One region of the Streptomyces sp. B1866 genome, then DNA from elsewhere that is predicted to be linked to it. Evidence: predicted binding sites of a transcription regulator. Region 1 holds the regulator's gene; the other holds the start of a gene.
The links. Region 1 encodes HspR, which represses chaperone genes until heat shock. Its sites were predicted from a motif close to TTGAGNNNNNNNNNCTCAA; they were not measured.

Region 1 (18,495 bases):
GAAGTCCAGCAGGCCCTTCCAGGAGAAGTGCTCGACCTGGGAGACGCCGAACTGGTCGTCCTCGCCGGGGTCCTCGAAGTCGATCGGCTGGCCGCCGGAGGTCATCGGCTGGAGGGCGCCGAGCGCGGTCGCGCCGGACGCCTCGCGCTTGAACCAGATGTTCGGGAAGGCCAGGAAGCGGTGCCAGGCGACGCCCATGGTGGTGTTGAGGCTGACCGTGATCATCCAGGTGAACGACACGATGATCTTGATCATGGCGACCAGGTAGGTCAGGTTCTGGAGCGTCTCGTGGCTCAGCCCGCGGAAGGCGGCGACCAGCGGGTACGACGCGAGGTACGCGGCCTCGTAGTGCTCCACGTGGTGCAGCGCGCCCTCCAGGCCGCGCAGCACCATGATCGCCAGGCCGACGGTGAGGATGACGCCCTCGACGAAGTACGCCTGCCAGAAGGTGGAGCCCGCGAAGCGGGACTTGCGGCCCGCGCGGGAGGGCAGGTTGGACAGGCGGATGCCGATCAGGACGAGGATGCCCAGGACCGTCGTGGTGCCCATCACCTCGACCAGCAGCTCCCAGGGCAGCCACTCGCCGATGACCGGCAGCAGCCAGTCGGCCTCGAAGAGCTGCCCGATCGCGTTGGCGAGGGTGAGGATCAGGGTCAGGAAGCCGACGGCGACGAACCAGTGGGCGACACCGACGATCCCCCAGCGGTTCATGCGGGTGTGCCCGACGAACTCCTTGGCGAGCGTCACGGTGCGCTGGACCGGCTCGTCGGTCCGCGAGCCCGCCGGGACCGGCTGGCCGAGCATGATGAAGCGGAAGATCTGCGCGATCGCTCGGCCGAACAGCGCGGCGCCGACCGCGGTGAACACCAGCGAAACAATGATCGCGGCGAGTTGCATGGCGGGCTCCTCGGGCCTGCTGAAGCGTGAGACACCAGTCTAGCGCAGACACTACTACTGAGTAACTTACTTGACAGTCACTACCAGTGAGTAACTTAGCCGGTCTCCGCCGACCTTACCCGGGAAACCGCGAACCCATGTAGCGGAAGGAGCGGTGAATCTGCGCCGCGAGCGGGGTTCACGGCCGCCGGGGCGGGCCGGCGGAGCGGGCCGGCGGACAGGCAGCCGGGCGGGTCGGCGGGCTCCAGCGCTCATGCCCGTAAGGCTCATATAAAACTTGAGCCAGCCAGACTCAGCTCTGTTGACACGTCCGATCCGATCCGGCACCCTTGAGCCAGTCACGCTCAATGTGCGCAAGCTGAAGTCGAAGAAGCTGTAGTTGGAGGACTCCGAGATGGCACGTGCGGTCGGCATCGACCTGGGTACGACGAACTCCGTCGTCAGTGTGCTCGAAGGCGGTGAGCCCACCGTCATCACCAACGCCGAGGGCGCCAGGACCACGCCGTCCGTTGTCGCCTTCGCGAAGAACGGCGAGGTGCTGGTCGGCGAGGTCGCCAAGCGCCAGGCCGTTACCAACGTGGACCGGACCATCCGCTCCGTCAAGCGCCACATGGGCACGGACTGGAAGATCGGCCTCGACGGCAAGGACTTCAACCCGCAGCAGATCAGCGCCTTCATCCTGCAGAAGCTGAAGCGGGACGCCGAGGCGTACCTGGGCGACAAGGTCACCGACGCGGTCATCACCGTCCCGGCGTACTTCAACGACTCCGAGCGGCAGGCCACCAAGGAGGCGGGCGAGATCGCGGGGCTGAACGTCCTGCGCATCGTCAACGAGCCCACCGCCGCCGCCCTGGCGTACGGGCTGGAGAAGGACGACCAGACCATCCTCGTCTTCGACCTCGGCGGCGGCACGTTCGACGTGTCCCTGCTGGAGATCGGCGACGGCGTGGTGGAGGTCAAGGCCACCAACGGCGACAACCACCTCGGCGGCGACGACTGGGACCAGCGGGTCGTGGACTACCTGGTCAAGCAGTTCGCGGGCGGGCACGGCGTGGACCTGTCGAAGGACAAGATGGCCCTCCAGCGGCTGCGCGAGGCCGCCGAGAAGGCCAAGATCGAGCTGTCCAGCTCGACCGAGACCACGATCAACCTGCCGTACATCACGGCGTCGGCCGAGGGCCCGCTGCACCTGGACGAGAAGCTGACCCGGGCGCAGTTCCAGCAGCTCACCGCCGACCTGCTGGACCGCTGCAAGACCCCGTTCCACAACGTGATCAAGGACGCGGGCATCTCGCTGTCCGAGATCGACCACGTGGTGCTGGTCGGCGGCTCGACCCGTATGCCCGCCGTCGCCGAGCTGGTCAAGGAGCTGACCGGCGGCAAGGAGGCCAACAAGGGCGTCAACCCGGACGAGGTCGTCGCCATCGGCGCCTCGCTCCAGGCGGGCGTGCTGACCGGCGTGGTCAAGGACGTGCTGCTGCTCGACGTCACCCCGCTGTCCCTGGGCATCGAGACCAAGGGCGGCATCATGACCAAGCTGATCGAGCGCAACACCACGATCCCGACCAAGCGCTCGGAGATCTTCACCACGGCCGAGGACAACCAGCCGTCCGTGCAGATCCAGGTCTACCAGGGCGAGCGCGAGATCGCGGCGTACAACAAGAAGCTCGGCATGTTCGAGCTGACCGGCCTGCCCCCGGCCCCGCGCGGCGTGCCGCAGATCGAGGTCACCTTCGACATCGACGCCAACGGCATCATGCACGTGGCGGCGAAGGACCTCGGCACCGGCAAGGAGCAGAAGATGACCGTCACCGGCGGCTCCGCGCTGCCGAAGGACGACATCGACCGCATGATGCGGGAGGCCGAGCAGTACGCGGAGGAGGACCACAAGCGCCGCGAGGCCGCCGAGACCCGCAACCAGGCCGAGCAGCTGGTCTACCAGACCGAGAAGTTCCTCCAGGACAACGAGGACAAGGTCCCCGGGGACGTCAAGAGCGAGGTCGAGACCGCGCTCGGCGACCTGAAGGAGAAGCTGAAGGGCGAGGACACCGCGGAGATCCGCACCGCGACCGAGAAGGTCGCGGCCGTCAGCCAGAAGCTGGGCCAGGCCCTGTACGCGCAGGCGGACGGCCCCGCCGCCGCCGGCGGCGCCGAGGGCGCCGGGCAGGCCAAGGCCGAGGACGACGTGGTGGACGCCGAGATCGTCGACGACGAGAAGGCCGACAAGGGACAGGGTGGTGCCGCGTGACGGAGGAGACTCCGGGCTTCGAGGAGCAGCCCGACGTCCCCTCCGAGGCCGCGCCGACCCCGGACGACGCGGCGCCGGGCGCCGGACCCGCCGAGGAGGCGGGCCCGGCCGGCCCGGACGGGGACGTGGAGCGGGTGGCCGTGCAGGCCCAGCTCGACCAGGCCCGTTCCGCGCTGAGCGAGCGCACGGCGGACCTGCAACGGCTCCAGGCCGAGTACCAGAACTACCGGCGCCGGGTCGAGCGGGACCGGGTGGCGGTCAAGGAGATCGCCGTCGCCAACCTGCTGACGGAGCTGCTGCCCGTCCTGGACAACATCGGCCGCGCCCGCGACCACGGCGAGCTGGTCGGCGGCTTCAAGTCCGTCGCCGAGTCGCTGGAGTCGGTGGCGGCCAAGATGGGGTTGCAGCAGTTCGGCAAGGAGGGTGAGCCCTTCGACCCGCTGGTCCACGAGGCGCTGATGCACTCGTACGCGCCGGACGTCACCGAGACGACGTGCGTGCGGATCCTGCAGCCCGGGTATCGGATCGGCGAGCGTACTATCCGCCCGGCGCGGGTGGCGGTCGCCGAGCCGCAGCCGGGCGCCCAGCCCAAGGACGGGCCGGGCGCGGGCGCGGACGGTGCGGACGAGGACAGCGGTGGCCCGGACGAGGGCTGACGCGGTACGGGCCCGGCGCCGCTCGCCGCGCCCGGGACGGGCGGGGCGGACCGGCCGCGCGGCCCGGGCGGGGCGGGCGGTACGGGCAGGGCGGAGTGGGCCGGGCAGGCCGGCCGGCAGGACGGCTCGGAAGGAGGGACGCCGGGGATGAGCACGAAGGACTTCATCGAGAAGGACTACTACAAGGTTCTCGGCGTTCCCAAGGACGCCACCGAGGCGGAGATCAAGAAGGCGTACCGGAAGCTCGCCCGTGAGTTTCACCCGGACGCCAACAAGGGCGACCCGCGGGCCGAGGAGCGCTTCAAGGAGATCTCCGAGGCCAACGACGTGCTCGGCGACCCCAAGCGGCGCAAGGAGTACGACGACGCGCGCGCCCTGTTCGGCAACGGCGGCTTCCGCCCGGGCCCCGGCGCGGGCGGCGGCCCCGGCTCGTTCAACTTCGACCTGGGCGACCTCTTCGGCGGCGCCCAGGGCGGGGGCGGCGGCTTCGGCGGCGGCCTCGGGGACGTCTTCGGCGGCCTGTTCGGCCGGGGCGCCGGGCGGCAGCAGCCGCGCCGCGGCCAGGACGTGGAGTCGGAGGTGACGCTCAGCTTCACCGAGGCGGTGGAGGGCGCCACCGTCCCGCTGCGGATGACCAGCCAGGCCCCGTGCAAGGCCTGCTCGGGCACGGGCGACAAGAACGGCAACCCGCGCGTGTGCCCGACCTGCGTGGGCACCGGCCAGATCAGCCGGGGCGCGGGCGGCGGCTTCTCGCTCACCGACCCGTGCGTGGACTGCCGGGGCCGCGGGCTGATCGCCCAGGACCCGTGTGAGGTGTGCCGGGGCAGCGGCCGGGCCCGCTCGTCGCGCACCATGCAGGTGCGCATCCCGGCCGGGGTGAGCGACGGCCAGCGGATCCGGCTGCGCGGCAAGGGCGGCCCCGGCGAGACCGGCGGCCCGGCCGGCGACCTGTACGTGGTCGTGCACGTCGACGCGCACCCGGTCTTCGGCCGCAAGGGCGACAACCTGACCGTCACCGTGCCCGTCACCTTCACGGAGGCGGCGCTGGGCGGCGAGATCCGGGTGCCGACGCTCGGTGGCCCGCCGGTCACCCTCAAGCTGCCGCCCGGCACGCCGGGCGGGCGCACCCTGCGCGCCCGGGGCAAGGGCGCGGTGCGCAAGGACGGCACCCGCGGCGACCTGCTGGTCACCGTCGAGGTCGCCGTCCCGACGAACCTCGACGACAAGGCGCGGGACGCGCTGGAGGCGTATCGCGAGGCGACCGCGGGCGAGGACCCGCGGACGGAGCTGTTCCAGGCCGCGAAGGGAGCGTGACCCATGGAGAGGGACGGCCGGGCCGGAGTGCCCGGAGGCGTGGGCCGGAGCCGGAACCCCTACGAACTGACCGACGATTCCCCGGTGTACGTCATCTCCGTCGCCGCCCAGCTCTCCGGCCTGCACCCGCAGACGCTGCGCCAGTACGACCGGCTCGGCCTGGTCTCCCCGGACCGCACCGCCGGCCGCGGCCGGCGCTACTCGGCGCGCGACATCGCGCTGCTGCGCCAGGTGCAGCAGCTCTCGCAGGACGAGGGCATCAACCTGGCCGGTATCAAGCGCATCATCGAGCTGGAGAACGAGGTCGCGGCGCTGCGCGCGCAGGTGGCCGAGCTCCAGCAGGCGGTCGAGGGCGCGGCGGCGGCCATGCGGCAGCGCGAGGCGGCGGTGCACGCGTCGTACCGCCGTGACCTGGTGCCGTACCACGAGGTGCAGCAGACCAGCGCGCTGGTGGTGTGGCGGCCGAAGCGGCCGGAGTAGGCACGCGTCCCGCGCGGGCCCGCTCGCGGGCGGCCCCGGCGTCAACACTGGTACGGCATTTCATCTTATGAGGTGGCCGGCGGCCTTTCGGAGCCTCCGGGCCGCCGTGCTCCCTACATTGGCGATGTCGCTTGTGCCGCACGGCACGTACGCCCAGACTTGAGGAGGAGGTGCTGCGCCATGACCGCTCTCGCCCAGGAGGCCCCGGAGTCGGCCCACGAGGCCCCGGAAGCTCCCGAGGAGGTACCCGAGATGCCCCGTCCGGAGGAGCTGGACGAAGTCCTGTGGCAGGCGTGGAAGGACATGGAACTCCCCGAGGGCTATCGCGCGGAGATCGTCGAGGGGTTCATCGAGGTGTCGCCTACCGGACGTGCCAGCCACGCAAGGATCATCAACCGGCTGCGTGAAGCGCTGGCCAGACACCTGGAGGGCAGTGAGTACTCGGCTCAGCACGACTGGAACGTCATCCACGACCGGAAACCCTGGGTCCCCGACCTGATCGTCGTGCCCAGGGAGGACGAGGAATTCCTGACGGAGGACGGCCTGGGGCTCACCGCCGAGGCGATCCAGCTCGTCGTCGAGGTCGTCTCTCCCGGCCGCAACCACCAGCAGCGCGACCGCGAGCGCAAGCGCCGCGCGTACGCGACTGCGGGCATCCCCGTCTACGTCATCATCGACGACTACGACAACCACGGCACGGTGACCGTGCTCACCTCGCCCTCGCCGAAGGAGGGCCTGTACGCCGCGTCCACCAGGGTTCCGTACGGCACCGACGCCGAGATTCCCGAGGGCCCGGCCAAGGGGTTCGTAATCACCGAGGCCGTCACCGGTCCGCGTCTCGACTGAACGGCCGAGCGGCCACGCCGCGCGATATCACCTCCGCGCGCTTTTGTCCTGTTTTGGGCGCAGGATGGGAGCAGGAGGAGGTACCGCCATGTTGGAAGTCAAGACAACCGAGAAGCCGGACGAGCGCCGCGACTTCCCCCGGGGCCACCTGGAGGCCCTGCACCTGACCGGGCTGGAGTTCGCCGTCGCGACCTTCGAGCCGGGCTGGCGCTGGTCGGAGAGCGTGGCCCCGATCGCGGGCACGCCGAGCTGCCAGTTCGCCCACAAGGGGTACGTGGTCAAAGGCCGGATCCGCGTCCGGATGGACGACGGGGGAGAGGCCGAGGCCGGGCCCGGTGACGTGTTCGTGTGCTCGCCGGGGCACGACGCGTGGGTGGTCGGCGACGAGCAGGTCGTGGTGTACGACTTCGGCGAGACCATGGCCTCGTCGTACGCGAAGGAGGAATCGGCGCAGGAAGGGTAGGGGTGAGGTCCGTCAGGCGCGGGTCCCGGGCGGGGCCCGGCCTCGGGGACCGTTCTCGACGCGGCCGCCGCCATCGCGCGGCGGCCGTCGCTCGGCGCCGCCGGGCCCGTAGCGGGCTCCCGGGCCGCTTACCGGGCCGCCGCCCGCCGTTCCGGCCCGTACGGCGCGTGCCGCCGCGGCTCAGCCCGTCCCGTACGTACGGCCCATCGCGCGCGTCAGCGTGATCAGCAGCAGGACCCGGTCCGGGCGCGGGGCCGGGGCGCGGCCGTAGCGTTCGGCGTAGCGGTCTTCGGCGTCGGCGATCGCGGCGGGGTCGGTCACGACCGCCGCGCGGCCCTCCAGCGTGGCCCAGCGGCGCGGGGCCACCTGGCACACGGCCACCGGCGCGCCCGCCGCGCCCGCCGCCGCGACGTGCGCGGCCTTCCTGCTGTCGCGCCGGGCCAGGACGCGCGCGACGCCCCCCTCCGGGTCGTACGTGACGCCGACCGGCGCGACGTGCGGCGTGCCGTCGGGCCGGACGACGGTGAGGGTGCACACGTGGCGTTCCCGCCAGAATGCGAGGTACTCGGGGGGCGGGTCCCGGAGGTCGACGGCCATGGGAGGAGAACGTAGCCGACCGCCGGGCCGACCGCCGCGCCGCCCCCGCCCCCGCCCCCGCCTCTGCCGACCGCCCCGGTCGCGCCGCTGCGAGGGCGGGACGGCGAGGGGCCGTCATCGCTACCGCCAAGCCCTTGAGTGGAATAGACTCAACTTATCGGATGTTGGGTACGGCAGGAGTGACCGCCGGACGCGCGAGGAGGAGCACGAAGACGTGGACGCCGAGCTGACCAACAAGAGCCGGGAGGCGCTGAGCGCCGCCCAAGAGCGGGCGGTGTCCGCCGGCCACGCGGACATCATCCCCGCCCACCTGCTGCTGTCCCTCCTCCAGGACCGGGACGGCGGCAACGCGAACATCCTCGACCTGCTCGCCGCCGCCGAGGCCGACGCGGCGGCGCTGCGCGCCGACGCCGAGAAGCAGCTCGCCTCCCAGCCCAGCGTGCAGGGCTCCACCGTGGCCCCGCCGCAGGCCAGCCGCGACCTGCTGGCCGTCCTCGCGGACGCCGGCCGGCGCGCCGAGGACCTCGGCGACGACTACGTCTCCACCGAGCACCTGCTCATCGGCATCGCCGCCAAGGGCGGCCCGGCGGGCAGTGCGCTGGCCCGGCAGGGCGCCACCGAGCGCAGGCTGCTCGACGCCTTCCAGGCCGCCCGGGGCGGCCGGCGGGTGACCACGCCGGACCCGGAGGGCACGTACAAGGCGCTGGAGAAGTTCGGCACGGACTTCACCGCCGCCGCGCGCGAGGGCCGGCTCGACCCGGTCATCGGCCGGGACCAGGAGATCCGCCGCGTCGTGCAGGTCCTCTCCCGCCGCACCAAGAACAACCCCGTGCTCATCGGCGAGCCCGGCGTCGGCAAGACCGCCGTCGTGGAGGGCCTGGCCCAGCGGATCGTCAAGGGCGACGTGCCCGAGTCGCTGAAGAACAAGCGGCTGGTGGCGCTGGACCTGGGCGCGATGGTCGCGGGCGCGAAGTACCGCGGCGAGTTCGAGGAGCGGCTGAAGAGCGTGCTGGCCGAGATCAAGGCCAGCGACGGGCAGATCGTCACCTTCATCGACGAGCTGCACACGGTGGTCGGCGCGGGCGCGGGCGGCGACTCGTCCATGGACGCGGGCAACATGCTCAAGCCCATGCTCGCGCGCGGCGAGCTGCGCATGGTCGGCGCCACCACGCTGGACGAGTACCGCGAGCGGATCGAGAAGGACGCCGCCCTGGAGCGCCGGTTCCAGCAGGTGCTGGTCGCCGAGCCGTCCGTGGAGGACACGGTCGCCATCCTGCGCGGCCTCAAGGGCCGGTACGAGGCGCACCACAAGGTGCAGATCGCCGACAGCGCCCTGGTGGCCGCCGCGGCTCTCTCCGACCGGTACATCACCGCCCGCTTCCTGCCGGACAAGGCCATCGACCTGGTGGACGAGGCCGCGTCCCGGCTGCGCATGGAGATCGACTCCTCGCCCGTGGAGATCGACGAGTCGCAGCGCGCCGTGGACCGGCTGCGGATGGAGGAGCTGGCCCTGTCGAAGGAGACGGACGCCTCCTCCCGGCAGCGGCTGGAGAAGCTGCGCCGCGACCTCGCCGACAAGGAGGAGGACCTGCGGGGGCTCACGGCCCGCTGGGAGAAGGAGAAGCAGGGCCTGAACCGGGTCGGCGACCTCAAGGGCCGCCTGGACGAGCTGCGCGGCCAGGCCGAGCGCGCCCAGCGCGACGGCGACTTCGAGACCGCCTCCAAGCTGCTGTACGCGCAGATCCCGGCCCTGGAGCGGGAGCTGGCCGAGGCCTCGGAGGCCGAGGCGGAGGCCAAGCGGGAGACCATGGTCAAGGACCAGGTCGGCCCGGACGACGTGGCCGACGTGGTGTCCTCCTGGACCGGCATCCCCGCGGGCCGGCTGCTGGAGGGCGAGACGCAGAAGCTGCTGCACATGGAGGAGGAGCTGGGCCGCCGCATCATCGGCCAGTCCGAGGCCGTACGGGCGGTGTCGGACGCGGTGCGCAGGGCGCGGGCCGGGATCGCCGACCCGGACCGCCCGACCGGCGCGTTCCTGTTCCTCGGGCCCACCGGGGTCGGCAAGACCGAGCTGGCGAAGGCGCTCGCCGACTTCCTGTTCGACGACGAGCGGGCCATGATCCGCATCGACATGAGCGAGTACGGCGAGAAGCACAGCGTCGCCCGCCTGGTCGGCGCGCCGCCCGGCTACGTCGGCTACGAGGAGGGCGGCCAGCTCACCGAGGCCGTGCGGCGCCGCCCGTACAGCGTGGTGCTGCTGGACGAGGTCGAGAAGGCCCACCCCGAGGTCTTCGACATCCTGCTCCAGGTGCTGGACGACGGCCGGCTCACCGACGGCCAGGGCCGCACGGTCGACTTCCGCAGCTCCATCCTGGTGCTGACCTCCAACCTCGGCAGCACGTACCTGATCGACCCGCTGCTGAGCCAGGAGGAGAAGAAGGAGAGCGTGCTGGAGACGGTGCGGTCGTCCTTCAAGCCGGAGTTCCTGAACCGGCTGGACGGACAGGTGGTCTTCACCGCCCTGACCCAGGACGAGCTGGCCCGCGTCGCCCGCCTCCAGACCGACCGGCTCGCCGCCCGGCTCGCCGAGCGCCGCCTCACCCTGGAGGTCACCCCGGACGCGCTGGCCTGGCTGGCGGAGCGGGGCAACGACCCGGCGTACGGCGCGCGGCCGCTGCGCCGCCTGGTGCAGACCGCGATCGGCGACCGGCTGGCCCGGGAGATCCTGGCGGGCGAGGTCCGGGACGGCGACACGGTACGGGTCGACGTGGCCGGCGACGACCTGCTGGTGGGCCCGGTGCCGGGCGGGAAGTCCCTGTGACGCCGCCGCGGCCGTAGGGAAGCCGGGGCCCGGTCCGTCCGGGCCCCGGCCCCGGCTTCTCCGCCCGCGGACCGGGCTTGTCCCGGCCCTGGGTTGCGAGGTGCGGGCGAGAGTGCGGGAGGATGGGATTAACCGTATGAAGGGAAATCCACGGTGAGCATCGACCCGTCCTCGATTCCGAACTTCGGGGGCCAGCCCGAACCACAGCCGACGGGTCCGCAGGGCCCCGTCATCCCGGACCAGGACCTGGTCACCCAGCTCCTGGACCAGATGGAGCTGAAGTACGTCGTCGACGAGGAGGGGGACCTCGCCGCCCCGTGGGAGGACTTCCGCACGTACTTCATGTTCCGGGGGGAGGAGGAGCAGCAGGTCTTCTCGGTACGCACCTTCTACGACCGGCCGCACAGCATCGACCAGAAGCTGGCGCTGCTGGAGGCGGTGGACGACTGGAACCGCCGCACCCTGTGGCCCAAGGTCTACAGCCACACCAACGACGACGGCACGGTCCACCTGATCGGTGAGGCCCAGATGCTGATCGGCACCGGCGTGAACCTGGAGTACTTCGTCGCCAGCACCGTCAGCTGGGTGCGGGCCTCGATCGAGTTCGACCGGTGGCTGGTGGAGCAGCTCGGCCTGGAGGCCGACGTGGAGCCCGGCGCCGACGAGGGCGGACCGGACGGACCGGACGGGCAGGACGGGCAGGGCGACTGAGCCCGCCCGGCCCCGGCCCGGGGCCCGGGCGGCGGTGGGCCTGACCGGCCCGGCCGCCGGAGCCCGGCCCGGTCGGCCCGTCCGGCCTGCCCGGCCTGCCTCGTCGGCCCGGTCGGCCCTGTCGTGGCCGCGAGCGGTCACAGCGGGACGTCCGCCACGGTCAGCAGGTACGTCCCGTAGGCCCACGAGAGCCCGGCCAGCGCGCCGACCGTCACCCAGGCGGTGCGCGGCCGGGCTCTGGCCAGCGCCTGGGCGGCGGGCAGCAGCAGCGGGAAGGCGGGCAGCAGGAAGCGCGGCTTGGATGTGAAGTAGTGCGTGCCGCCGAGGGTGATGACCACCAGCGCCAGCGTGTAGACGAGCAGGACGAGCGGCGGCCGGTCCAGGGCCAGCAGCGCCAGGCACAGCAGCGCGGCGCCGACGACCGCCAGCACCATGTAGTCGCAGAGGTGGTCCTTGCCGACGACCAGGTGCCGCAGCCAGTGGAAGCTGTCGCGGCCGAAGTCGAAGCGCGACCCCCATTTGGCCTGGATCGCGAAGTAGCCCAGCGGGTCGCCGCGCTGGGCGCCCACCCAGGCCACGTACCCCAGCCAGCCCAGCGGCGCGAGCACCGCGCCCAGCAGCACCCCGCCGCGGCCGTCCCGCCCCGGGCCGTCCCGGCCCAGGCCGCCCCGGGCGCCGCCGCCCCGCCGTATCGCGGCCAGCGCGCAGGCCCACACGGCCAGCGCCACCGCGATGCCGTTCGGCCGGGCGAGACCGGCCAGCAGCGCCAGCGCCCCGGCCCACCGCCAGCGGCCGGTCAGCGCCGCGTACAGCGACCAGACGGCCAGCGCGGTCAGCAGCGGCTCGGTGTACGCCATGGACTGCACGATGGCGTGCGGCAGCAGCCCCCACAGCACCACCAGCAGCGCGGCCACCCGCCGCCCGTACAGCCGCCGGCCCACCGCGTGCACGCCCCACGCCGCCACCCCGGCCGACACCCAGGCGATCAGCAGCCCCGCGTCGAGCGTGGGCAGGAACGGCACGAGGGTGGTCACCGCCCGGATCAGCGCCGGGTACAGCGGGAAGAAGGCCAGGTCGTCGAAGGTGAGGTTCTTGGCGTCGGAGTAGGACACCGTGCCGTATCCGTGTTCGGCGATGCCCGCGTACCACACGCTGTCCCACGTGAAGCCGAGCAGCAGCCGCGGGTTCCTGCCCACCCACCACGCCCAGCCGGCCATGCACACGATTCCGGCCAGCCGGGCCGCCGCGTACAGCCCGAGCGCGGGCGCGGCGAGGCGCAGTGACGCGGCGAGGCGCCGTCCCGTCCGGCCCAGGGCGCCGGGCGGGACGGGAGGCAGCTCGGGGGTGGGTACGGGCACGGCGGTGTCGGCGGACACGGGGCACCTCCGGTGCGGGCGCCGCGGCGGCCCACGACCGGCCGCGGCGGTGACGAACACCCTCTCGCACACCGACCCTGCGGCATCCCGCGGACGCCCGCGACCGCTCGCGTCCGTTCGCGGGAGCCCGCCACCCGCACGGCGGCCCGCCGGGAGACCGCCGGTACGCTCGGTGCCCGGCCCGGGCGCGCGGCCCGGGCGGGCAGGAGGCGGTGGTGATCGACGTCGGCGAGGCGCTGGCCCGGGAGCAGATGGCCGAGTACGCGGAGGTGAGCGCGGCCCTGGAGCGCGGCGAGGAGCTGCGCCGGCTGACCTGGGCCGCGCGGGCGTCGATCGCGCTGATCGTGCTGGGCGCGGTCGCGTGGATGATCTGGTCGTCGCTGCAACCGCGCTGAGCGCCTGGGCTCAGACCTCGGGCCCGTACGCGCCGAGTCCGCGGCAGATCAGACCGTCCCGGAAGGTCAGCACCTCGGAGACGGCCTGGCCGCGCTCGTTGCGGTAGTTGATGACGACCGTGTCCACCGAGGCGCGGACGTCCTCGACGGTGAAGCGCAGGTCGGGCAGTCGGCGCAGCCCCGCCGACCAGTAGGCGCGCAGGGCGTCCTTGCCGCGCACCTCGCCGGACGGGTCGTCGCCCCACTGGATGATGCGGGGCGAGGCGAAGACCACGTCGTCCGTGTAGTGGGTGAGGATGCGTTCGAGGTCGTGGGCGTTCCAGGCGTCGGCCCACTCCTGGGTGAACCGCTGGGCGAAGGTCAGATCCATGCGGCGGACGCTAGCGGCGCGGGGCGGCGGGCACCGGGAATTCCACGGAGCGGACACCCGGCCCGGTTTCGGACGGCTCACGGCGCCGTTCCGCCCCGGCTCCGGCGGGACCGCGCCGGCCCGTCTCGCAGGACGGAAGTCCACGTCCTGCCGTCCGGCCGCTCTCGTACGCTCCGGCTCGTATCCACCCGCGAGAAGGCGGGCGGACGAGGCCGGACGGCGAGAGGCGAGGCGATGATCGAGGCGACGGCACTTCCGACACCCTGGCAGGTCAGGTACCGGGCCGGTGGGCACGAGGGCGTCGCGGACACCCGCAAGGCCGGTCTCGGCGGGGCGGCCGGCCCGCGCCCGCACGACCTCCTGGAGGCCGCGCTGGCCACGTGCATGACCATGACCGCCCGCATGGCCCTGGCGGTGGCCCTGCCGGACGCCGACGGGGACGTGGGGGAGGTCAGCGTGCGCGTATCGCTGGACCGGAGCGGGCCGGAGGCGCGGTTCCGCTACGAACTCGTCCTCGACCCGGCGCTGGAGCGCCACCGCCCGCTGCTGGCCGAGTACATCGCGAACTGCCCGGTGCGCCGCACGCTGAGCGGCCCGCTGGCCTTCGACCCCGCCTGACCGCCCGCCGGACGCGAATGCGCGCGTCCGGCGGCGCAGGCAAGCCTCAGCCGGGGCGGAATTCAGGGGCCGACGACATGACCAGCCGCGGGTCATGCGTCCGGCTGAGCCGTTGTCATCCCCGCGCCGCCGCCACTTTGGCTTTGGCCGACCGCCCGGTGGCGGCGGGTCGAGTTCCGCTTGAGCGGGGGGTCGCGCGTTGGGGCGGTGGCCCCGCGCGCACCCGCGCGCGATCGGGTCTCACACCCTCGTGCGCGGGCGTCCGGCCCTTGGCCCGCACCGCGCCGAGGAGGGAGAGTTCACGGCGCTCCACCAACGCTCTCGCAAACTTTCAACCGGGAGGACTTCATGGTGGCCTTACGCACCTACGCCATCGCCCTTGCCACGGCCGGCCTGATCGCCGCCGGCGGCGGCACCGCGCTGGCCGCGCCGGCCGGCGGCACGGACACGGCGGGCTCCGCGACCGCGGCGGTCAGCCGGTTCGACGACGGCAGCTTCGAGTACCCGCTCGCTCCGGCGAACAGGTTCACGACGTACGCGGCCGGGCAGTCGATCGGCCCCTGGCGGGTCGGGGCCGGCGGCGTGGACCTGATCGGCGCCGGGTTCTGGCAGGCGGCCGAGGGGGACCAGTCCGTCGACCTCAACTCCGGCAACCCGGGCTCGGTGGCCCAGACCTTCACCACGACCCCGGGCCGCGCCTACACGGTGACGTACGCCCTGGCGGGCAACACCGGCGGCGCCCACGGCCCGAACAACCCGGTCGTGAAGACCGGGCGGGTGCTCCTCGACGGGCAGGTCTTCCAGGACTTCTCGTTCGACGTCAGCAACGCCACGACCGCCGACATGGGCTACGTCCGGCGGCAGGTGACCTTCGAGGCCAGCCGCGCGACCACGACCCTGACGTTCGCCAGCACCACCCCCGGCGCCTACGGGCCCGCGATCGACGACGTACGGGTCAGCACCTGCTGCTCGTGCGCGTGCCCCGGCTGACCGGCGGCCGGTACCGGGCGGCCGGCTGACGCCGAGGCGGCCGCCGGGACGACGAGGGCCCTCCCCGCACCGGCGGGGAGGGCCCTTCGCGGTGCCGTCGGCGCGCGGCCCCGCGCGGCCCGGCGGGCGCGGGCTACTTCAGTTCCGACGACGACCGGCCCAGCAGGCGGCGGGCGACGATCAGCTGCTGGATCTGCTGGGTGCCCTCGAAGATGTCGAGGATCTTGGAGTCGCGCGACCACTTCTCCAGCAGGGAGTTCTCCGAGTAGCCGACGCTGCCGGCCAGTTCGACGGCGCTGAGCGTGACGTCGCTGCCGGTGCGGCCGGCCTTGGCCTTGGCCATGGACGCCTGGGTGGAGTTGGGCTGGCGGTTGTCCGCCATCCACGCCGCCTCCAGGGCCAGCAGGTAGGCGGCCTCCCAGTCGGCCTCCAGCTGGAGGAACTTCGCGGCCGCGGCCGACTGGCTGTTGGCCGGGCGGTCGTAGTCGATCTCCACGCCCGCGTCGGTCAGGATCGTCCGCAGCTCCTCCAGCGCCGCCCGCGCGCAGCCGATGGCCATGGCGGCCACCAGCGGGCGGGTGTTGTCGAAGGTCTGCATGACCCCGGCGAAGCCCTGCTCGGTGTTGATCTCCGGGCTGCCCAGCAGGTTGTCCTTGTGGACGCGGACGTTGTCCAGCCGGAAGTGGGCGGTGTCGGAGGCGCGGATGCCGAGCTTGTGCTCCAGGCGGACCAGCTCGAAGCCGGGCGTGCCCTTCTCGACCACGAACGACTTGATCGCGGCCTTGCCCAGGTTGCGGTCCAGGGTGGCCCAGACGACCACGCAGTCGGCCCGCTCGCCGGAGGTGACGAAGATCTTCTCGCCGTTGAGGACGTAGTAGTCGCCGTCCTGGGTGGCGGTGGTGCGGATGGCGCCGGAGTCCGAGCCGGTGTCGGGCTCGGTGATGGCCATGGCCGCCCACTTGCCCTCGAACCGCTTGAGCTGCTCGTCGTTGGCCACGGAGGCGATGGCGGCGTTGCCCAGGCCCTGGCGGGGCATGGTCAGCAGCAGGCCGGTGTCGCCCCAGCACATCTCGATCGTGGCGAGCACGACCGACATGTTGGAGCCGTTCTGCACGCCCTTCTGCTTCTTCTTGCCGCCGCTCTCCGAGCGGCGCACGCCGCCCGCGCCCGCGCCGCCGCCGGTGGCCGCCAGGCCGTCCAGCAGCGCGGCGAGGGTGTCGAGCTCCTTGGGGTAGGTGTGCTCGGCCTGGTCGTACTTGCGCGAGTTGGGCCGGAAGAACTCCGCCGCGGCCTGGTGGGCCTGGTCGATGAGTACGTGCAGCTTCTTGGGAATCTCAAGATTGATCATGTCTAAAAGCCCCTCAGACGAGGACGACGCCTTCCATCAGGCCGATCGCGCGAAGGTCGCGGTACCAGCGCTCCACCGGGTGTTCCTTGACGAAGCCGTGGCCGCCGAGCAGCTGCACGCCGTCGTTGCCGATCACCATGCCCTTGTCCGCGCACAGCTTGCGGGCCAGGGCGACCTCCCGCGCGTGCGGCAGGCCCTGCTCGACGCGCGAGGCGGCCTTGTAGGTCAGCAGCCGCATGGCCTCCAGCTCGATGCCGATGTCGGCCACCTTGAACGCGACGCCCTGGCGGTTGGCGATCGGCTCGCCGAACGCCTGCCGCTCGTTGACGTAGGGGATCACGTAGTCCAGTACGGCCTGCGCGGTGCCGAGCGACAGGGCGCTCCAGGCCAGCCGGGACAGCCGTACGCACTCGGTGTAGACCTCGCTCCTGCCCTCGCCGAGCAGCGCGGAGGCCGGCACGGTCACGTTGTCCAGGACGAGGCGGCCCAGGCCCGCGGCGCGCAGGCCCATGGCGGGCTCCGACTCGACCGTCAGGCCGGCCGTGCTGGACTCGACGACCAGCAGCACCGGGCCGCTGCCGGGCAGGTGGGCGGCGACCACGAACAGCTCGGCGGACGCGGCCTGCGGCACCAGGGACTTCACGCCGTCGATGACGAACCCGCCGGGGGTGCGGCGCACGGAGGTGCGCAGCGTGAAGGGGTCGAACAGCGCGCGCGGCTCCTGGACGGCCAGGGCGGCGGACGGCACGTTCTCGCCGACGAAGGAGGGCAGGTACGTCGACTGCTGGGCGGAGTCGCCCCACAGCACCAGCGCGGTGCTCACCGCGGACGGCGCCAGGCACGCGACGGCCAGGCCCATGTCGCCGTGCGCCAGGGCCTCGGCGATCAGCACGTTGGTGACCGCGGACCGCTCGCCGCCGACGCCGCCCAGCTCCTCGGGCACGCCGACCTGCGTGACGCCCAGCTCGGCGGCCTTGGCGACCAGGCCGTCCGGGGCCGCGCACTTGTCGTCGGCCTCGGCGGCGGCGGGCCGGACCAGCTCGGCGGCGAACTCCGCGACCGTGTCGCGGATCATCTGCTGCTCTTCGCTGGGCGTCAGGTCGAACAGGTCGCGCCGGCTCGCGGACGCCGGACGGGCCGGCTTGCCGTTGCCCTGCACCTTGCGGAAGGTGCGGCTGGCGGCGGCGGCCGTGGTGAAGCCGGCCTTGGTGGCTTCGTAGACCACCTTGTCGACCTGCTTGCGCAGGCCCAACTTGTCGAGCACCGGCGCCTGGCTGATGCGGTTGAGCACGGCGAGTCCGAGGCCCTGGGCGTTGCGGCCCCTGGTGGGGCCCTTATTTCCGCTGGCCATAGGGGTGTCTCCTGTCTGCGGGGCTAAGCCGTCGGCGTCCTTACTATAGAGTAAATTTACTCACAAGTAAGTAGTGTGTTTCCAGGGTTCTGGCGAGGTCGCGCGGCGGCCCTCCCCGCGCGGGCGCGGCCGGCCGGCAGCCGCGCAGGTGACGGGCACGACGCCCCGTACCGACGGGTAACCGTACCGCCGGTAAGGGTCGGGTCGGGGGTGGGCGGGATCAGCCGGGGATGAGCTGTTCGGTCCAGATGCACTTGCCGGTCGCGGTGTACCGGGCGCCCCAGCGCTTGGCCATGGCCGCCACCAGCTGAAGCCCCCGGCCGTCCTCGTCCAGCGCGGACGGGTGCCGGATGTGCGGCGTGGTCAGCGAGCCGTCCGACACCTCGCAGATCAGGGTGCGGCTGCGCAGCAGGCGCAGGACCACCGGGCCCGTGGCGTGCCGGACCACGTTGCCGACCAGCTCGCTCACGATCAGCTCGGTCGTCATCTCCAGCTCCGCAAGGTCCCAGACGGCCAGCTGCTCGCGCACGTACTTGCGCGCCTGGGAGGCGGCGACCGGGTCGTCGGGCAGCGGCCAGGAGGCCACCGCGTCGGCGGGCAGGGCACGGGTGCGGGCGATGAGGAGGGCGGTGTCGTCCGGGGCGGGCCGGTCGGCGGGCGGCACGGCGGCGGTGACCGCGTCGCACAGCGGGTCCAGGTCGCCGCCGTAGGTTCCTCCGCCGCTGTCGGCCAGCGCGGTGGCCAGGGTCCCGGTCAGGCGGGCCATGCCGTCCTCGATGTCCCCGCCCGGGATTTCCACCAGACCGTCGGTGTACAGGACGAGGAGACTGCCTTCGGGCAGCCGCACCTCGTGGACCTCGAACGGCGGGTCGGCCACGCCCAGCGGCGGGTCCGGGTCCAGCGCGGGGAAGGACACCGTGCCGTCCGGCAGCGCGACGGCCGGGGGCAGGTGCCCGGCGTCGGCATAGCTGAGGACCTGGGTCGTCGGGTCGTACACCCCGTACAGGCACGTGG
Region 2 (11,907 bases), on a different contig from region 1:
CGACGAACAGCGCCATGTGGTAGGCCACGACCGTCATGTCGCAGTCGGCGTCGGCGTGCACGCCGAGCAGCGAGCCGTCGCTGATCGACATGACGAACAGGCAGCCTTCCTCCATGGCGACGACCGTCTGCCTGACGTCGCCGCCGTCCATCAGCTTGGCCGCGCCCAGCGTGAGGCTGCCGAGGCCGGAGACGATGGTGGCCAGGTCTGCGGTCGACCCCTTGGGGCCGTCCTGGGCCGTGGGGTCGAGCGGTGCGGGGGCCGCGGCCTGCGGGTCGGAGGAGAGCAGCAGCAGGCCGTCCGACGAGACGACGGCCACCGAGCGGACTCCGGGGACCTCCTCGACCAGGTTGGCCAGCAGCCAGTGCAGGTTACGGGCCTCGGTGCTCAGCCCGTAGGTGCTACTCGGCGCCATCAACTGCGTGCCTCCTCGCTAAACCGTGCCACTCTCGTCCCCGATGCCAGGGGGCTCCGTGCGCCCCTGCGGCCGCTCGCCCGGCCAGTGGCCGGTCCGCCACTGGCCGCTGTGCCACTCGTCGACCTGCCAGGAGCCGGCCGCCTGCTGGGCTCCGACGGCCGTGTGCCGCCGCAGCTCCGCCTCGGCCTCGGCGTCGTGGCGGCCCTGGCGCGCGCCGCGCTGGAAGCCGCCGAGGCGGCGCCGCAGCTCTTCGGCGTTCACCGAGCCGGTGCGCTCGGGGGTGCCCGGCTCGCGGCGCGCCACCGTCCTGGGCGTGCGCTTGGGCAGCCCCGTGCCGGTGACGGCCCGCAGCCCGGTCACGGTCCCGTCCAGCGCGGACCTGCCCGGGGTGCCGCCCGGCGTGCCGCCCTGGGAGGCGGCGCCCTGGAGCGCCCCGCCCAGGGTCCCGACCCGGGGGGCCGCGCCCGGCGGGCCGCCCTGCGGGGTGCCGGGCGGCGTGCCCTGGCCCGCGGTCTGGGGCCCGGTCGGTACGGGTCCGGACGGCGGGCCGGGGTCATGCTTCCAGGTCTCCCGGCCGTGGTTCCAGTCGGCCGCCGTCGTGCCGGCGGACGGCCGGCCGAACCCGTCGGTCGCGGACGGGGTGTACGGCCGCGCGGCGCCCGGCCCGTACGCGATCCGGTCCGACTCGTCCTCGGGGTGCTGGCGGGTGACGTCCTCGCCGGGGCCGTGAAGTCCGCCGGGGCCGTGAAGTCCGCCGGGGCGGCGGGGGTCGCCGGGGCCGGGCGGCGCGGCGGCGGGCGTGCCGGAGTACGGCGTGAGGTCCGGCCGGGGCACGGCGCCGGTCGAGGGCCCGTCGGCCCCCGGCGCGGCCGGTCCGCCGAACGCCGCGGGACCGGCGGCCGCCGCGCCCATCGACGGGTCGGCGACCGGAGCGCCCGTGGACGGGTCGAACACCCTGCCCACCGACGGGTCGAACACGCTGCCCGCCCTACCCGTGGACGGGTCGAACGTCATCCCCGCCGAGGGGGCGATCGACATGCCCACCGAGGGGTCGGCGGTGCCGCCCGCCCCCGGGCCGATCGGCGCGCCGGTCGACGGGTCGGCCTGGCCGGTGCCCGCGTGGTCCGGGACGAGGATGGCCAGCGGCAGCAGCACCACGGCCTCCACGCCGCCCCGCTCCCGCCCGCGCAGCTCCACGCGCATGCCGTGCCGGGCGGCGAGCCGGGTCACCACGTACAGGCCCAGGCCCCGCGGGTCGTGCCCGTCCGGTCCGGCGCCGTGCTCCGGCGCCCGTCCGGCGAGCCGTTCGTTGAGCCACGCGCGCTGGTCGGCCGGGATGCCCACGCCGTCGTCCCGGACGGACAGCATGACCTCGCCCGTCTCCAGCGGCCAGCCGGAGACGCACACCGGCGCCTCGGGCGGCGACCCGGCGGCCGCGTTGTCGAGCAGTTCGGCGACGAGGTGGCTGACGGCGTCGGCGGCGTGGCCGGCGACCCGCGCGGGCGGCGGCAGCGGATGGATGCGCACCCGGTCGTACCGCTCGGCCTCGCTGACCGAGGCCCGCAGCACGTCGAACAGCGGCACCGGGCCGGGGTGCACGGTCGCCGGCTCGGCGCCGGCGACCAGCAGCAGGCTCTCGGTGGAGCGGCGCATGCCGGTGGCGAGGTGGTCGAGCTGGAAGAGGGTGTGCAGCCGGTCGGGGTCCTGCTCGGCGCCCTCCAGGCCCTCGATGACGGCGAGCTGCCGCTCGATCAGGCGCAGGGTACGGGCGGCGAGTCCGGCCACGCCGGGCTGCGCGCGCGTCCCGCCGCCCGGCCCGTCGCCGCCGTCCGCGCGGGCCTGAAGGACTTTCAGGCGCGCGGCGGCCTCGTCCCGTCCGCGCAGCAACTCGGCCGTCTTGTCGGCCAGCCGCTGCCGCTCGGCGTCCAGGTGGGCCCGCTCCATGTCGAGCTGCTGGGCGCGCTCCCGCTCGCGGGCGGCGATCCGCTGCAACTCGCCCAGGGCCCGTACGACGTCGGCGAACTCGTCCTCGCGCGGCGGCGCGTCGACCGGCTCCTCGGCCAGCGGGTCGCCGGCCACCCGCCGCGCGCCGTCGCGCAGGGCGGCCAGCGGCCGGGTCACGCCGCGGGTGGCGAGCACACCGGCCGTCAGGACGGCCAGCAGGCAGCCGCTCGCGACGGCCACGGTCAGCGGCGCGGACTGCGGAGTGTCCGTCAGGGCGGCGACGACGCCCGGCGATCCGCTCGCCACCGTGGCGAAGGAGACGACGGTGACCGAGACGGCCAGCCGGTTGCGGACCCGGGCCGGGCCGGGCGCCGGGGCCGTATCCCGTTCCCGCCGCCGCTCGCCGTGTCCGCGGTTGCTGCCCCGAAGCCGTTTCTTCCGCACCGGTGCTCACAATCTTTGTCGCCGACCCGCTGGGGACGCCAGAAGTGACGAAGGCTCAACTCTCACGGGCGCCACCCCTGGTAGGACGTCCGACCCTCCCAGGACCGCTGTGAGGCGGACGCCCCATCATCCGCCCGGCCACCATAATGAGTGAACCCTACGGAGAACCTGACCACCAACTCCCGCCCCGGGGTGTATGACCGGCCGCCCGGCCCGAAGTGGAAAACGCCTCCGCGCCCTGGCAAGATGCCCCGGCCAGCCGTCCCGCGAAAACGTCAATCGACGGCAAATCCGGCATTGCCGCTTTTGGTGTGAACCAATTCGCGCCCGCGCGCGGCACCGGGCGCGGGTACCGCGCCGGGGCGCGCACCGGTCCGGCAGACTGCTGCCGTGCGCATCGAACTCGCGACCGCCCACGGCGACGCCGGCCGCCCCAACGAGGACTACGTGTCGGTGGCCCTACCAGCGTCTGGCCAGGGCGGCGCGCTCGTCCTGCTGGACGGGGTGACCCCGCCCGAGGACGGCGGCGGCTGCGCGCACGGCGTCACCTGGTTCACGGCGCGGCTCGGCGGGGCGCTCCTCGAACTGTCCGGTTCGCAACGGGATATGCCGCTGGCGGCATGCCTCTCGGCCGCAATCGAACGCACCGCCGAAAAACATCAGGACACGTGTGATCTTTCTCACGTACGCACGCCGCAGGCCACGGTGGTCGCGGTGCGCTGGGACGCGGACCGGGTCGAGCACCTGGTGCTGAGCGACTCGGTGCTGCTGGTCGAGGCCCCGGACGGCACGGTCACCCCGGTGCTCGACGACCGGCTCGACCGGCTGCGCGCGGCCGGCCGGCTCGTCGCCCCGCTGCGCAACGCCGAGGACGGCTTCTTCACCGCCGCCGCCGACCCCGGCGTGGCCCGCCGGGCCGTGACCGGCACCCTGCCCCGCGCGGAGGTGCGGGCGGTGGCGGCGCTCACCGACGGGGCGGCGCGCTGGGTGGAGGTGTTCGGCGCGGGCGACTGGACGCGGTGCCTGGACCTGCTGCGCGGGGCGGGGCCGCGGGAGCTGATCGACGAGGTGCGGGCGGCCGAGGCCGCCGACCCGCTGGGCCTGGCCCACCCCCGCGACAAGGCGCACGACGACGCGGCGGCCGTCTTCGCCGAGCTGTGAGCCACACGGCCGGCGCCGCGCGGATCCCGCGCCGTACGGGCGTCCATGCGCGCGCCGGCGCCCCGGCCGCCCGCACCGCGCTCCCCGGCCGTGCGCCGACGCGCCGTCACCCGTTCGGCCGCCCTACACCACCGTCAGCTCACGGACGCACACCACGCGCGATAAATAACCCGAAAAGGTACGCGGATGCCGTAATCCGAGTCGCCCCGCCGCCATCCGTGTGCGGACCATGGCAGGCATGAGGGGTTTACTCGTCCACGCGGCCCGGCTCGTCGGATTCGCGAAGCGAGTTGAGCCGGTGCAGCAGCCGGGCGAGTTCGGCGACCTCACCGCGGTCCCAGGCCGCGAGACGTCGCGCGTACCGCGCCCGCCGCGCGCCGCGGACGCGCCGGAAGCGGGCCCGTCCGCCCTCCGTCAACTCCACGAGAAAGGCCCGGCCGTCGGCGGGGTCGGGCGTGCGCGCCACGAGTCCGAGCTGTTCCAGGGCCCGGAGCTGACGGCTCATCGTCGCCTTGCCGACGCCGAAGTACGCCGCCAGCGCGGTGGCGCGCTGCGGTCCGGCGTCCTCCAGGCGCATCAGCAGGCCGTAGGCCGCGGGTTCCAGGTCGGGGTGGACCTCGCGGGCCAGCTCGCCCGACGACGCGCGGGCGCGGCGCAGGAAAACCGCCAATTCCCGTTCGAGAGCGAGGTAGGCATGGTCCACGCCGAATTCCCTGTCGACCCGCCCCTCGTCCGGCGCCGGAGGCGTCGCACCGTTGTCGCCCACGTCAGGCCGCCCTCTTTCGCCTCGTCCGGAGTTTCACGGCGTGAAAGTTTCTTTCCCGGCACGGCCGTCGCCGCAGCTCGGTCAGTATTTCGCAGGATTAGACCAACGGCACCACCCGGCCCCTCTTTCGCGGCGGCGGTCTACGCCCGTAGCGTCCTCATGACATGGTCACACCAATGACATGCGCCCCCCACGGAGGCCCCCACATGCCTGTGCCCAGACCCGGTTCCGTCCGCCGCGCGCTGACCGCGCCGGCCAGTGTCCTCGCCACCGTCCTGGCCCTGCTGGCCGGTTTCCTCGCCACGGTCCTCGCGCTGTCCGGTACGGCGTCGGCCGCCACCCCCCAGCCCCTCTCCCATCCCGACGACGACTGGGCCGGGTCCCAGATCCTCCGGCACGAGGGCGCCGGCGACCGCACGCGCGGCGCCGCGGAGCCGTCGCTGCTGGCCGGCGTCGAAGGCGTGGACGTCAGCAGCCACCAGGGTAACGTCGACTGGGCCGCGCTGTGGAACAGCGGCGTCCGGTTCGCCTACGCCAAGGCGACCGAGGGGACCACGTACACCAACCCGTACTTCCCCCAGCAGTACAACGGCTCGTACAACGTCGGCATGGTCCGCGGCGCCTACCACTTCGCGCTGCCCGACGTCTCCAGCGGCGCCACCCAGGCGAACTACTTCCTCAGCCACGGCGGCGGCTGGTCCCGGGACGGCAAGACGCTGCCGGGCGCGCTGGACATCGAGTACAACCCCTACGGCGCGACCTGCTACGGCCTGAGCCAGAGCGCGATGGTCAGCTGGCTGAAGGACTTCGTCAACACCTACGCGTCGCGCACCGGCCGGGATCCGGTGATCTACACCTCCACGAGCTGGTGGAAGACCTGCACCGGCAACAACGCGAGCTTCGGCGGCCTCAACCCGCTGTGGATTCCGCGCTACGGCTCGTCCGTCGGCGAACTGCCGGCCGGCTGGGGCTTCCACACCATCTGGCAGTACACCTCGACCGGCCCGACCGTCGGCGACCACGACCTGTTCAACGGCTCCTACGACCGGCTCGTGGCCCTCGCCAACGGCTGACGCGGCCCACCGGTCCCGCTGAGCGCGGGCGACCCCACCGGATCCGGCGGCACGCCGGTCCGCGCCCGCTCCCCCTCCGGCGCCCGGGTCCGGCCACCCGGCCGCCGGAGGGCACCCCCGGACCGTACGGGCCCGTACGAGCACGAAGGGGCCGTACGGGCCCGTACGCAAGCGCGCGAAGGGCGCCTTCCGTCGCGGAAGGCGCCCTCGCCGCGGCGTGCGGCCGGCCCGGCGGCGCGTCAGACGGCGGCCAGGCTGCGCTCGCCCTCGGCGGCGGGCGCCAGCAGCTCCCGGTAGCGCCGCGCGTGCCCGGCCAGCGCCTCGTCGCCGACGTCGAGAGTCCCGTACACCGCGAACGGCTCCTGGTACGCCGCGCCGACGAAGTGCGCGCTCGCCTCCAGCGGCCGGAGCAGTTCGGCGAGGGTGAAGCGGTTCGGGCCGCCGGACCGGTAGACCTCCTCGGGGCCGCCCACGCTGGTGGCCACAAGCAGGGACTTGCCGTGCAGGGCGGTGCCGCCGGTGCCGTACGCGAAGCCGTACAGCAGCACCTCGTCCAGCCACTTCTTCAGCAGCGGCGGCACCGAGTACCAGTAGAGGGGGAACTGAAGGACGATCCGGTCGTGCTCGCGCAGCAGCCGCTGCTCGCGGTCCACGTCGAGACCCAAGTCGGGATAGGCGGCGTACAGGTCGTGCAGCGTGACGCCGTCGGCGTCGCGCACGGCGTCGGCGAGGGCGGCGTTGACGCGGGACTCGGCGAGCCGGGGGTGGGCGAGAAGGACGAGGGTGGACACGGGTCTCCTTGGGGAGGGCGGGGGGCGCCGCGCGGGCGGTGGACGCCGGGCGGCGGCCCCGCAGTGAGTAGACAGGTCTGTCTACTAGAGGGTGATCCTATCAACGGGGCGGCTCGGCATCAACGGCGTTCCGCCCGGGCTCCGGCGGGCGGGCGCGGCCCCGCCGCGGAGCCTCCACGGGGGGAGGCTCCGCGGCGGGGCGAGGGCCGCCCGGCCGGCCGCGCCCGTCACGCTCACGCCGCGGCCGGGACCTCCTGGTCCGCCCCGGAGTCCCGGGTGGCCGGCCGCAGGGCCAGCTGGAGCACCTGGCGCACGTCGCCGACCGGGTGGACCTCCAGCCGCGCCAGCACCTCGGCGGGCACGTCGTCCAGGTCGGGCTCGTTGCGCTTCGGGATGATCACGGTCGTCAGCCCGGCGCGGTGCGCGGCCAGCAGCTTCTGCTTGACCCCGCCGACCGGCAGCACCCGGCCGGTCAGCGACACCTCGCCGGTCATCGCCACGTCCGGCCGCACCGGCCGGCCCGACAGCAGCGAGGCGAGCGCCGTGGTCATCGTGACGCCCGCGCTCGGGCCGTCCTTGGGCACCGCGCCGGCGGGGACGTGCAGGTGCACGCCGCGGTCCTTCAGGTCGCCGACGGGCAGCTCCAGCTCCGCGCCGTGCGAGCGCAGGAAGGACAGGGCGATCCGCGCGGACTCCTTCATCACGTCGCCGAGCTGGCCGGTGAGGACCACGCCCGCGCCGCCGGTCTCCGGGTCGGCCAGCGACGCCTCCACGTACAGCACGTCGCCGCCCGCGCCGGTGACCGCGAGGCCGGTGGCCACGCCGGGCACGGCGGTGCGCCGCTCGGCCGGGTCCTGGGCGGCCTCCGGGGTGTGGTGCGGCCGGCCGAGCAGCGGGCGCAGGTCGTCCTCGCCGACGGTCAGCGGCAGCTCCCGCTCGCCCAGCGCGTGCTGGGCGGCGACCTTGCGCAGCAGGCGGGCGACGGACCGCTCCAGGCTCCGCACGCCGGCCTCGCGGGTGTACTCCCCGGCCAGCCTGCGCAGGGCCACGTCGGTGAGCGTCACCTCGCCGGGCTCCAGGCCCGCCCGCTCCAGCTGCCTGGGCAGCAGGTGGCCGCGGGCGATGACGACCTTCTCGTCCTCGGTGTAGCCGTCCAGGCGGACCACTTCCATGCGGTCGCGCAGCGCCTCCGGGATGGCCTCCAGGACGTTGGCCGTGGCCAGGAACACCACGTCGGACAGGTCCAGCTCGACCTCCAGGTAGTGGTCGCGGAAGGTGTGGTTCTGCGCGGGGTCGAGGACTTCGAGCAGCGCGGCGGCCGGGTCGCCGCGGAAGTCGGAGCCGACCTTGTCGATCTCGTCCAGGAGGACGACCGGGTTCATCGAGCCGGCCTCCTTGATCGCGCGGACGACACGGCCGGGCAGCGCGCCCACGTACGTACGCCGGTGGCCGCGGATCTCGGCCTCGTCGCGCACGCCGCCGAGCGCCACCCGTACGAACGTCCGGCCCATGGCGCGGGCCACCGACTCGCCCAGCGACGTCTTGCCCACGCCGGGCGGGCCGACCAGGGCCAGCACCGCGCCGCCGCGGCGGCCGCCGACCACGCCCAGGCCCCGCTCGGCGCGCCGCCTGCGCACCGCCAGGTACTCGGTGATGCGGTCCTTGACGTCCGCCAGGCCCGCGTGGTCGGCGTCCAGCACGGCGCGGGCGCCGCGGATGTCGTACGCGTCCTCGGTGCGCTCGTTCCACGGCAGCTCCAGGACGGTGTCCAGCCAGGTGCGGATCCAGCCGCCCTCGGGGCTCGCGTCGGAGGCGCGCTCCAGCTTGCCGACCTCCTTCAGGGCGGCCTCGCGGACCTTCTCGGGCAGGTCGGCGGCCTCGACCCGGGCGCGGTAGTCGTCGGCCTCGTCCTCGGCGCCGGGCGCGCCGCTGAGCTGGGCCAGCTCCTTGCGCACGGCCTCCAGCTGGCGGCGCAGCAGGAACTCGCGCTGCTGCTTGTCGACGCCCTCCTGCACGTCCTTGGCGATGGCCTCGGCCACGTCCTGCTCGGCGAGGTGGTCGCGCAGCCGGCCGACGGCGAGCTTCAGCCGCGCCACCGGGTCGGCGGTCTGGAGCAGCTCGACGCGCTGCTCCAGGGTCAGGAACGGCGAGTAGCCGGCGTTGTCGGCGAGCTGGCCGGGGTCGTCGATCTGCTGCACCCGGTCCACCACCTGCCAGGCACCGCGCCCCCGCAGCCAGGTGGCGACCAGCGCCTTGTACTCCTTGACCAGCTCGGTGACCTGGCCCGGCAGGGGGTCGGGCAGCGGCGGCTCCGCCACGCGGGTCGCCTCGACCCACAGCGCGGCGCCGGGTCCGGTGGTACCGGCGCCGATGCGCACCCGGTGCACGGCGCGGATCAGCGCGCCCGGGTCGCCGTCGGACAGCCGGCCCACCTGCTCCACGGTGCCCAGCGCGCCCACCGCGGTGTACGCGCCGTCCACCCGTGGCACCAGCAGCACGCGCGGCTTCCCACCGCCGGGCCGGGTGCGGCCCGGCCCGGTCCCGGGCGCGGCGCGCTCGGCCGCGGCCTGCGCGGCTTCCACGGCGGCGCGCACCTCGGCGTCGGACAGGTCCAGCGGCACCACCATGCCGGGCAGCACCACCTCGTCATCGAGCGGCAGTACGGGCAGGGTGAGCGGTGCGGACGACGAACCCATGATCTCTCCCTCGGCAGGCAAGTTGAGTTATGCCCACTCAATGCCGGGGCCGGAGGGATTGTTCCCCCGCCCTTGTTCGCCGTGAGCGATCATCGCCCCGGCCCACTCACCGCATGGTGGTCGCACGGGCGCACGACCGTACGGGAGTGCGTAGCCGAGCCGCGGGGCCTGCCTTTACGCTGCTTGCCAACCAACGGAACGTGCCACGGCAGCCGACCACCTGCCCGGCACACGGGCCACCAGAGCACGGGACCACCCAGGGGCGGGCGCATGGAGTCAAGTCACACGAGCCACAACGGGGCCCCCGCGACCACTCCAGGGGCGCAGCGCCGGGTGCTGGTCGTGGAGGACGACCCGACCATCGTCGACGCCATCGCGGCCCGGCTGCGCGCCGAGGGCTTCCAGGTGCAGACCGCGAGCGACGGGCCGGCCGCCGTGGACACGGCCGAGGCGTGGCAGCCCGACCTGCTCGTCCTCGACGTGATGCTGCCGGGCTTCGACGGCCTGGAGGTCTGCCGCCGGGTGCAGGCCAGGCGGCCGGTGCCGGTGCTGATGCTCACCGCGCGCGACGACGAGACCGACATGCTGGTGGGCCTCGGCGTGGGCGCGGACGACTACATGACCAAGCCGTTCTCCATGCGGGAGCTGGCCGCCCGGGTGCACGTGCTGCTGCGCCGCGTGGAGCGGGCGGCGCTGGCCGCGCACACGCCGCGCAACGGCATCCTGCGGCTGGGCGAGCTGGAGATCGACCACGCGCAGCGGCGGGTGCGGGTGCGCGGCACGGACGTGCACCTGACGCCGACCGAGTTCGACCTGCTGGTGTGCCTGGCGAACACGCCGCGCGCGGTGCTCTCCCGCGAGCAGCTGCTGGCCGAGGTGTGGGACTGGGCCGACGCGTCCGGCACCCGCACCGTCGACAGCCACATCAAGGCGCTGCGCCGCAAGATCGGCGCCGAGCGCATCCGCACGGTCCACGGCGTGGGCTACGCGCTGGAGACCCCGGCCGCGTGAGGCCCGGGCGCGAGCGGGGAACCGGCGGGCGGCGCGGCCCGGCCGGCGCGGCGGGGCGCGGCCGCGGGGCGGGGCGGGCATGAGGCTGGTGCCCGGCCGCGCCGCCTGGAGCCGGCTGTGGGAGGCGCTGCGGCCGTTCGACCCGTACCGGTCGATCAAGGCCGCGCTGGGCGCGCTGGTGATCGGCTCGGTGATCATCACGACGCTGCTGGTGCTCGCGGCGGTCCGGTCCGACACCGAGCTGCGGATCATCACGATCTTCTCGATCATCACCTCGCTGCTGATCACCCAGTTCGTGGCGCACGGCCTGACCGCGCCGCTGGACGAGATGACCGAGGTCACCCGGGCCATGGCGCACGGCGACTACACGCGCCGGGTGCGGGCGGCCCAGCGCCGGGACGAGTTCGGGGCGCTGGCGACCTCCTTCAACCGGATGGCCGCCGACCTGGAGGCGGTGGACACCCACCGCAAGGAGCTGGTCGCCAACGTCTCGCACGAGCTGCGCACCCCGATCGCCGGCCTGCGGGCCGTCCTGGAGAACGTCGTGGACGGCGTCTCCGAGGCCGACCCGGAGACCATGCAGATCGCGCTGCGGCAGACCCAGCGGCTGGGCCGGCTGGTCGAGCAGCTGCTGGACCTGTCCCGGCTGGACCACGGCGTGGTGCCGCTGCGCGCGCGGCGGTTCGAGGTGTGGCCGTACCTGGCCGGCATCCTCAAGGAGGCGTCGATGGCCACGTCCATGGCCAAGGGCGCCTCGGCGGAGCGCGCGGGCCCGCACGCGCGCCAGGACGTGCACCTGAACCTCGACGTGCAGCCGCCCGACCTGATCGCCTACGCCGACGCCGAGCGGCTGCACCAGGTCGTCGCCAACCTCGTCGACAACGCCGTCAAGCACAGCCCGGCGCACGGCCGGGTGACCGTGCGGGCCCGGCGCGGCGACGGCGCGCAGAGCCTGGAGCTGGAGGTCGTGGACGAGGGGCCGGGCATCCCGGCGGCCGAGCGGGACCGCGTCTTCGAGCGGTTCAACCGGGGCGGCAGGCCCGCCGAGGGCGACCGGTCCGGGGCGCGCACCGGCGGCCCGGGCGGCGACGGCGGCACGGGCCTGGGCCTGGCCATCGCGCGCTGGGCGGTGGACCTGCACGGCGGCCGGATCGGCGTGGCGGAGTCGCCGCGCGGCTGCCGGATCCGGGTCTCGCTGCCGGGCACGCCCGCGGCCCCGGCGCTCCCGCCGCCGACCCGGGTGCCCTGACCGCCCGCCCTCGCCCCCCGGCCCGGCCGCCCGGTCCGACTCCCGGCCCCCGGCGGCGCGTTCGGCCCGTACGGGCGGACGGTGTCCGGGCCGTACGGGCGGACGGTGCCCGGACCGTACGGGCGGGCGGCGGGGCGGAGACACCGGGGCACATGCCAATGGCAACAGCATGCCCATACGAGCGACATGGCGCACATCCGTGCTACGCCGACAGCGAACTTGGCGTGATTCCCGGCCCACCTGTCCACGAAACCCGGCGATCAATGTGACGTAGACGACGGTTGACCAGTGCGACCTGCACGTACGGGGCCCGAGGGCGTAGCCTTTATTTCCGCTGTCCACCATTTCAGGTAG

Region 2: lon (endopeptidase La) is a predicted target of HspR. The motif match lies at 9,316-9,334, and genes of this name have one in related genera.

The regions. Positions count from the first base shown of each region.
Region 1 covers NZ_JAVSCF010000087.1:4,255-22,749, forward strand. The annotation lists gene RKE29_RS14100 ((Fe-S)-binding protein) at 1-897, opposite strand, end outside; gene dnaK (molecular chaperone DnaK) at 1,292-3,145, shown strand; gene grpE (nucleotide exchange factor GrpE) at 3,142-3,801, shown strand; gene dnaJ (molecular chaperone DnaJ) at 3,949-5,115, shown strand; gene RKE29_RS14120 (heat shock protein transcriptional repressor HspR) at 5,119-5,595, shown strand; gene RKE29_RS14125 (Uma2 family endonuclease) at 5,776-6,441, shown strand; gene RKE29_RS14130 (cupin domain-containing protein) at 6,530-6,904, shown strand; gene RKE29_RS14135 (TIGR03618 family F420-dependent PPOX class oxidoreductase) at 7,085-7,501, opposite strand; gene clpB (ATP-dependent chaperone ClpB) at 7,716-10,322, shown strand; gene RKE29_RS14145 (YbjN domain-containing protein) at 10,476-11,033, shown strand; gene RKE29_RS14150 (hypothetical protein) at 11,171-12,409, opposite strand; gene RKE29_RS14155 (hypothetical protein) at 12,625-12,804, shown strand; gene RKE29_RS14160 (nuclear transport factor 2 family protein) at 12,815-13,174, opposite strand; gene RKE29_RS14165 (OsmC family protein) at 13,409-13,792, shown strand; gene RKE29_RS14170 (choice-of-anchor C family protein) at 14,141-14,782, shown strand; gene RKE29_RS14175 (acyl-CoA dehydrogenase family protein) at 14,916-16,130, opposite strand; gene RKE29_RS14180 (acyl-CoA dehydrogenase family protein) at 16,144-17,481, opposite strand; partial or broken gene RKE29_RS14185 (serine/threonine-protein phosphatase) at 17,702-18,495, opposite strand, start outside.
Region 2 covers NZ_JAVSCF010000178.1:316-12,222, reverse strand. The annotation lists gene RKE29_RS21130 (roadblock/LC7 domain-containing protein) at 1-415, opposite strand, end outside; gene RKE29_RS21125 (ATP-binding protein) at 434-2,806, opposite strand; gene RKE29_RS21120 (protein phosphatase 2C domain-containing protein) at 3,197-3,967, shown strand; gene RKE29_RS21115 (MarR family transcriptional regulator) at 4,215-4,733, opposite strand; gene RKE29_RS21110 (lysozyme) at 4,940-5,806, shown strand; gene RKE29_RS21105 (NAD(P)H-dependent oxidoreductase) at 6,046-6,597, opposite strand; gene lon (endopeptidase La) at 6,831-9,293, opposite strand; gene RKE29_RS21095 (response regulator transcription factor) at 9,564-10,304, shown strand; gene RKE29_RS21090 (ATP-binding protein) at 10,384-11,553, shown strand.